2 linked regions of the Prochlorococcus marinus XMU1411 genome follow. The protein of the gene in region 2 binds, or shares a complex with, the protein of the main gene of each other region. Links are inferred from orthologs where the notes say so. Each region holds a gene or a part of one and is shown on either strand. Other genes may lie near its edges.

Region 1 (3,824 bases), on a different replicon or contig from region 2:
GAGAAATGTCAAGATTTTTATTAGCTATTAAATCTAGTATTTCTAAAAAACCAAATACTTTCTTTTTTGACGAAATTGATAATGGTTTAAGTGGTAAATCTTTATTTTCCTTGGTTGAGCTAATAAAAAAAATTTCTAAAGATCAACAGGTTTTATGTATCACACATCAGCCTACCCTAGCTGCTGCAGGATTAGCTCATTTTAAAGTTAATAAAAACGTGATTGATGGAATAACTTATACTTCAATATCAAAACTAACTTCAAAAAAACAAAGAAAGCATGAATTAGTAAGTCTTATAGGTGGAGGTTCTTCCGAATTAAACGAATATGCTTCTAGACTTCTTGAACAAGCAGCTGCATAAAACAGAAAAATTTCGACTATAATAACCTTTTTAAATCAAAGCTAGATTTAAACATGGTTAATAAAATCAGTAATAGTTTTAAAGGTGATAACGAAATTAATATTAGAGGGGCTCGTCAGCACAATTTAAAAAATATCGACTTATCTCTGCCTAGAAATAAATTTATAGTTTTTACAGGTGTGAGTGGAAGCGGTAAAAGTTCTTTAGCTTTTGATACGATTTTCGCTGAAGGTCAAAGAAGATATGTTGAGAGTCTGTCGGCATACGCGAGGCAATTTCTGGGTCAAGTAGACAAACCAGATGTTGATAATATTGAGGGCTTATCACCTGCTATTTCAATTGATCAAAAGTCTACAAGTCATAATCCTCGATCAACAGTAGGAACAGTTACAGAGATACAAGATTACCTAAGATTGTTGTTTGGTCGTGCTGGCGAGCCACATTGTCATCACTGTGGTATTCCAATTGCGCCTCAAACAATTGATGAGATGGTTGATCAAATTCTTCTATTACCAGAGGGAACAAGGTACCAATTATTGGCTCCTGTTGTTAGAGGAAAGAAAGGAACACATACAAAATTAATAAGTGGATTAGCTGCTGAGGGCTTCGCTCGGGTAAGAATCAACGGAGAAGTCAGAGAACTTGTTGATAGTATTGAATTAGATAAAAATCGAACTCATAATATTGAGGTAGTAGTTGACAGATTAATTGCAAGAGAAGGAATACAAGAAAGATTAAATGATTCTCTACAAACTTGTCTCAAAAGAGGAGATGGTTTAGCAATAGTAGAAGTTGTTCCAAAAAAAGGAGAAAACTTACCTCCTAATTTGGAACGAGAAAAACTTTATTCAGAAAATTATGCATGTCCTGTACATGGATCAATTGTTGAGGAACTTTCTCCTAGATTATTTTCTTTTAATAGCCCATATGGGGCCTGTCCAGATTGTCATGGTATTGGTTATTTAAAAAAATTTACTGCGGATAGGGTTATACCAGATAAAACATTACCTGTTTATGCTGCAATAGCTCCTTGGAGTGAAAAAGATAATACTTATTACTTCTCTTTGCTTTATTCTGTAGGACAAGCTTATGGTTTTGAATTAAAAACCCCTTGGAAAGATTTAAGTGATTTGCAAAGAAAAGTTCTACTATTGGGATCAGATAAACCAATATTAATTCAAGCTGATAGTCGATTTAAAACTTCTAGTGGTTTTGAAAGACCATTTGAGGGAATTTTACCAATACTAGAAAGACAATTTAATGAAGCTAATGGAGAATTAGCTAAACAAAAATTAGAAAAGTATCTAGAATTAGTCCCATGTAAAACCTGTTCTGGCAAAAGATTAAGACCTGAGGCTTTGGCCGTTAAACTTGGTCCATACAATATCACTGACTTAACCTCTATAAGTGTTGCTGAAACCCTAACTCACATAGAGCGTATCATGGGATTAGGTAAGACTAAAAAGGATAATATATCTTTATCAGAAAAACAAAAGCAGATATGTGAATTGGTTTTAAAAGAAATTCGCTTACGTTTAAAGTTTTTAATTAATGTTGGTTTAGATTATTTAACTTTAGATAGACCAGCTATGACTTTGTCTGGCGGAGAGGCTCAGCGTATTAGATTAGCTACTCAAATAGGCGCAGGGCTTACTGGTGTTTTATATGTTTTAGATGAGCCAAGTATTGGTTTACATCAGAGAGACAATGATAGGTTATTAGAAACATTAAAAAGCTTAAGAGACCTTGGCAATACTTTAGTAGTAGTTGAACATGATGAAGATACAATGAAATCCGCAGATTATTTAGTAGATATTGGCCCAGGGGCAGGTGTTTATGGTGGGGAAATTATTGCTAAGGGGTCATATCAAGATGTTCTGCAATCAGAGAGGTCTTTAACTGGGGCTTATCTCAGTGGTAGGAAATCGATTCCTACTCCAAAAGAACGTAGATCATCTGTAAAAAAAAGTTTACTTTTAAATAAATGTTCTAAAAATAATTTAAAAAATATATCTGTAGAATTTCCTTTAGGAAGATTAGTTTCTGTAACTGGTGTTAGCGGTAGTGGGAAAAGTACCTTGATAAATGAATTACTACACCCTGCTTTGTGTCATTCTTTAGGATTAAAAGTTCCTTTTCCTCAAGGGGTAGAGGAGTTAAAGGGTATAAAAGCAATTGATAAGGTTATCGTTATTGATCAATCTCCAATTGGAAGGACACCAAGATCAAACCCTGCTACTTACACTGGTGCTTTTGATCCTATAAGGCAGATATTTACTGCCACAGTTGAAGCTAAAGCGAGAGGATATCAGGCTGGCCAGTTTAGTTTTAATGTGAAAGGAGGAAGATGTGAAGCGTGTAAAGGCCAGGGAGTTAACGTTATCGAAATGAATTTTTTACCTGATGTGTATGTTCAATGTGAAGTTTGCAAAGGAGCTCGCTTTAATAGGGAAACTCTTCAAGTTAAATATAAAGGTTTTAATATATCTGACGTTCTAGAGATGACTGTTGAACAAGCTGCAGAAAATTTTTCTGCTATACCTCAAGCTTCTGATAGATTATCTACATTAGTAGATGTCGGCTTAGGATATGTTAAATTAGGCCAACCTGCTCCTACATTATCTGGAGGAGAGGCTCAAAGAGTTAAGTTAGCCACAGAATTATCTAAAAGGGCTACTGGAAAAACTCTATATTTGATTGATGAACCAACTACAGGTCTAAGTTTTTATGATGTCCATAAATTAATGGATGTGATACAACGTTTGGTAGATAAAGGGAATTCTGTAATTGTTATCGAACATAATTTAGATGTTATTAGATGTTCTGATTGGATTATTGATTTAGGACCTGATGGAGGAGATAAAGGCGGCGAAATTATTGCAGAAGGTATTCCTGAAGATGTAGCTAAACATCCCACAAGTCATACAGCAAAATATCTTAAAAAAGTTCTCAAATAAAAAATCTTTGTTGTATTTCTTTGTATTTTTAATTATTTATGAGAAACGATAGTCGTCTTAAAAGGGTTTAACTATAGTCTAGGGCTGCCTTTTGCATAACTTTTGGATAAAAAAATTTAAAATCATAATCCTTTCTTAATATTTCCTTTCGAAATTCAGCTTATTTGTATTAAAGGCCGTTGATCGGAGTATTAACTTTATGAAGTTTAAATTTTTACATTTACATTTACATGGCCTTATACGTTCTAAAAATCTTGAATTAGGTAGAGATCCAGATACGGGTGGGCAAACACAATATGTTTTAGAGTTAGTTAAAAGTTTAGCTAATACTTCTGAAGTTGATCAAGTAGATTTAGTTTCTCGTTTAATTAACGATCCTAAAGTAGATGATGAATATTCTCAAGAAGAAGAATTTGTAGAACCTGGAGTTAGAATTTTAAGATTCAAATTTGGACCTAATAAATATTTAAGAAAGGAATTGCTTTGGCCTTATTTAGATCAACTA
Region 2 (4,428 bases):
TTTATTTTGAGTCTTTTATTGGTTTATATAAATTATTTAATTCCTAATAAAAACTCTCTTTTACAAAATCTACCAACTAATTTTAATAAATCTTTTTTATTAATAGTTGAGCTCTTTTCAAATTTCTATGAAATATTTTTGGTAATTTTTATTTTTGTTTCTGCTTTTACTTCTTTAATGTTACTTATAGGTTCATTTTATCGATTATTTCGAATCTTTAATAGAAAGTCAAAACAAATTATTTATAAATAATTTTAAATTGGTTGCATTAAGCCACCACTACCTGAATCAGAGTCATCATCATCATTTTCTGTCTCGACCCCGAAAAGTGCATAAATACCAAGTAAAAGAGAGGACAATATTATTGTTAAGGGTATAATCGAGTTTTGAGCTCCTACATCGATAAATTCACCCATGAATAATTAAAAATTTTTATAAACCTAACCGAAATTAAACTCTTTCGCGGATTTTAAATATTTATTTAATAATTTATTCTTTTTTTATTAGTAATTCATTTTCAAAATTATTTATTTCTTCAACAAAGGAACTAAACCAATACATCAATTGATCAATTTGATTTTGAACTTCAGTAACTCCTAAACCTCTTATGGTAATAAATGAAATTTGTTCCGCTTCCTTATAATCAAATTTGTTTTGAGCACTACTAGGTAATGTATTTTTTAGTATTTTAAAAGTAGATTTTTTTAATTTAGTTTCTATAACAATATTGGGTTTTTTAAGTTTAATTTTGTTAAATCCACATTTTCTTGCAAGTAATTTTAATCTCATCAACATGATTAGTGACTCTACAGGCTTTGGCATTGTTCCATATCTATTTACCCAATCTGTAGCTATTTCAGTTAATTCAATATTGTTAGAACATTCAGTAGCAAGTTTGTAAGCCTCAAGCTTCTCTTCCCTGTTCAATATCCAATTTGCTGGTATAAATGCATTTATTGGGAGATCAATTTGTGTGTCGCTAACTTCAGGTATTTCTTGTCCACTGATTTCTGAAATTGCTTCGTGAAGCATTTCAATATACAAATCATAACCAATCGCATTAACCTTTCCACTTTGTTCTTCTCCTAGTAAACTTCCAACACCTCTTATTTCCATATCTTTCATTGCAAGTTGATATCCACTTCCTAGTTCCGAAAAGTCTTTTATCGCTTTCAATCTTTGTTTTGCAGCGTCATTAATTTTATTTATATTTGGATAAAATAACCAAGCATGTGCTTGTACACCGCTTCTACCAACTCTTCCTCTAAGTTGATAAAGTTGTGAAAGGCCAAATTTGTGAGAATCTTCAATAATGATTGTATTTACTTTAGGAATATCTAATCCGCTTTCAATTATCGTTGTGCATATCATTAGATCAACTTCTCCATTATTAAAAGCAATCATTGCATTTTCAAGATCTGTTTCGTTCATTTGCCCATGAGCAACAATAAATTTTAAGCTGGAAAACATATTTTTTAATTTGTCTACAGCTTGATCTATATCAGAAATTCTTGGAAGAACATAAAAAATTTGACCTCCCCTATCAAGTTCTTGATTAATTGCAGTTCTTATAACATCCATATCTATTTCAGATAAATATGTTTTTATTGATCTTCTTGATGGAGGAGGAGTATTTAGTAAGCTCATTTGTCTTAGTCCAGATAAGCTCATATACAGAGTTCTTGGAATTGGAGTTGCTGAGAGAGTTAAAACGTCTATGTTGGTTTTGATTTTTTTAATTTTCTCCTTTTGCCTTACTCCAAATCTTTGTTCTTCATCAATAACAAGTAATCCTAAGTTTTTAATTTCTATTTCTTTTCCTAAAATTTGGTGTGTTGCTACAACTAAATCAATTTTGTTATTTTTCAAACCGGCATAGATTTCCTTTCTTTCATTAATGGATTTGAATCTATTGAGTAATGATACTTTTATTGGATAAGGTGAAAATCTATTATTTATTGTTCTCCAATGTTGCTGAGCTAGGATTGTTGTGGGTGCTAGTAATATTACCTGTTTGCCTGATGTTATAGCCTTGAAAATAGCCCGAACAGCGACTTCTGTTTTACCAAATCCTACATCTCCGCAAACTAGCCTGTCCATTGGCTTATCGCTTTCCATATCAGATTTTATTTCCTTTACAGCAGTAATTTGATCTGGGGTTGGTTGATAAGGGAATGATTCCTCTAATTCATCTTGCCAAGGACCATCTTCTGGGTATATGTGCCCCTTTAATTTTTCTCTCTTTGCATAAAGTTTTAATATATCGAGAGCAACCTTTTTGATTTGTTTCTTATTTTTATCTTTTATTCTTTCCCATTCTGTGCCTCCTAATTTATTTATTTTTGGCTTTATTTTTCCGCTTGATCTATATCTGTTAACACTACCGAGTTGATCAGCGGCAACACTTATCTTCCCATCTTGATACTGAATGACTAAATAATCTCTTGAATCTCCTGTTATATTTATTTTTTCTATTTTTAAAAATTTTCCAATCCCATGATTTTTATGAACTATAAAATCACCGGGACTAATCTTATTTACATTTATATTTGAATTGACACTTCTTTTTTTTCTTCTTATGAAAACATTATTAAAAAGAGATTGTTGTGAAAATAATTCTTTATCTGTTATCAGGACAACTTTCCATATGGGGAGATAAAAACCCTCGATTTCATAATTGTTCTTATTTTTCAAAATTAAAGGAGTTGAATCATTAATTGACTTAAATGCTTCATTAATATCATTAGGATTGTTTAAGAAATTTGTATTACATTCATGCTCAAAAAGTAAAGTCCTTGTTCTCAATGGCTGTGCTGATAATATCCATACTTTTTCATTATTTTTTATATTTTTATTTATATCATTGGATAATTTTCCTATATTTTTAGAGTATGAATTTAATCTTTTATCGTTTAACAAAAACCTATTATCAATATTGACTTTAGATTCAAATTCATAAAATTTTATTATATTAAAATTTCTCAGTGAATTTAATATTTCGTCAAACTTTAAATGCAAATTAGGTTTAGCTTCTAAATTTATTTCATTATTTTTAAGGTTCTCATTTAATTCATACGCACAATTATCAAAATTACTTTCTGAATCGAGATACCAATTATTTGCAAATTTTTTACAATCTTCTAATTCATCAATTACAAGAATTGTTTCCCTATTTATAAAATCTATTATATTTGAAGGCTGTTCTTCAATTATTCCTAAATAACGATCAAGATTATTTTTATTTATATCTTCTGAATTAAAAATACTGTTCTTAGATAAATTATTTAACTTATCTTTTATTAGTAAATCAAATCCAGCCTGTATTATTTCAATATTATTGATACTTTCTAATGTTTTCTGTGTGTGGGGATCATATTCTCTTATTTTCTCAATTACATTATCAAAAAATTCTAATCTTATAGGAAACTCATTATTTACAGGATAAATATCTATTATTTCCCCTCTTCTACTCCAGAATCCTTCTGTTGAAGTCACATTTTCCTTTGTATAGCCCAGCAAAGTAAGCTTATTTGCTAATTCTTGAATCTCGATTTGAACTCCTTTTTGCAAATCTAACTTGTTTTCAATTAATAAGTTTTTATTTATTAGATGAGGTTGTAGTGATCTCTCTGTTGATATAACAATATTAAGTTCATTTTCCTCTTTTTTTATTAATTTGGATAAAACAGTAAGCTGACTAAATTCAATCTCTTTGGATTTATTAATTGATGAGTATGGTAGATTTTCTGTTGGAGGATAATATAAAACTGCTTTATTATTTATACTTTCAAAATAACCAATCCATTTGTAGGCAATTTCTACATTAGGACAAATTAATAATATATTTTTTTTCTCTTTTTTTGCGATGCTTTCTAAAATTATTGATTTAGCATATCTACTTGAACCAACAATATTTAATTCATTATTTTTCGAAATTCTTTTTATTAATTCAGAAGTAATTTGTGAGTTAGAAATATAATCGACTAAAGTATTTAAACTCATTTATAGTTATCAATCTTGATTACAAATATCCGATACATTATATTAGATTTTATACTGATTGTGAATAATATTTGATGGATTCAGCCGCAATAAATTCTTTTATACCCACACTAGATCAGGTAGACAGTTGGTACGAAATTTTTACACTTTTACCAATATTAATTGCTCTAGAATTATTATTATCGGCAGATAATGCAGTCGCACTAGCTTCTCTTACTAAATCCCTCGACAGTTCAGAATTAAGGTCAAGAGCCTTAAATATTGGCATAACAATATCTTTATTATTTAGAATTATTCTCATCATATTATCTAATGTTCTTCTAAAGTTTATTATTATTAGAGTTTTTGCTGGTTTTTATTTAATATACTTATTCTTCTCTAATGTTTTTTTAAATTCAGATATAGAAAACGCTGAAAATGGGACAG

Evidence for each region.
Region 1: the proteins of mfd (region 2) and uvrA are in contact, whole or in part, in a crystal structure (PDB 4DFC), measured with the Escherichia coli proteins. The link is inferred for Prochlorococcus marinus XMU1411 from one-to-one orthologs.

The regions. Positions count from the first base shown.
Region 1 is NZ_JAAORI010000006.1:186,450-190,273, reverse strand. Bases 26-3,519 are described here. They hold uvrA (excinuclease ABC subunit UvrA), read left to right. Parts: upstream 26-415; coding sequence 416-3,319; downstream 3,320-3,519. Other genes in these bases: HA145_RS09515 (glycosyltransferase), read left to right, coding at 3,519-3,519; HA145_RS09525 (AAA family ATPase), read left to right, coding at 26-362. Outside these bases: more of HA145_RS09525, read left to right, coding at 1-25; more of HA145_RS09515, read left to right, coding at 3,520-3,824. UniProt on the Escherichia coli protein: The UvrABC repair system catalyzes the recognition and processing of DNA lesions. UvrA is an ATPase and a DNA-binding protein. A damage recognition complex composed of 2 UvrA and 2 UvrB subunits scans DNA for abnormalities.
Region 2 is NZ_JAAORI010000003.1:592,551-596,978, reverse strand. What follows is about bases 290-4,387. They hold mfd (transcription-repair coupling factor), read right to left. Parts: upstream 4,003-4,387; coding sequence 490-4,002; downstream 290-489. Other genes in these bases: HA145_RS05070 (TerC family protein), read left to right, coding at 4,077-4,387; HA145_RS05080 (hypothetical protein), read right to left, coding at 290-416. Also shown: more of HA145_RS05080, read right to left, coding at 255-289; more of HA145_RS05070, read left to right, coding at 4,388-4,428. UniProt on the Escherichia coli protein: Couples transcription and DNA repair by recognizing RNA polymerase (RNAP) stalled at DNA lesions. Mediates ATP-dependent release of RNAP and its truncated transcript from the DNA, and recruitment of nucleotide excision repair machinery to the damaged site.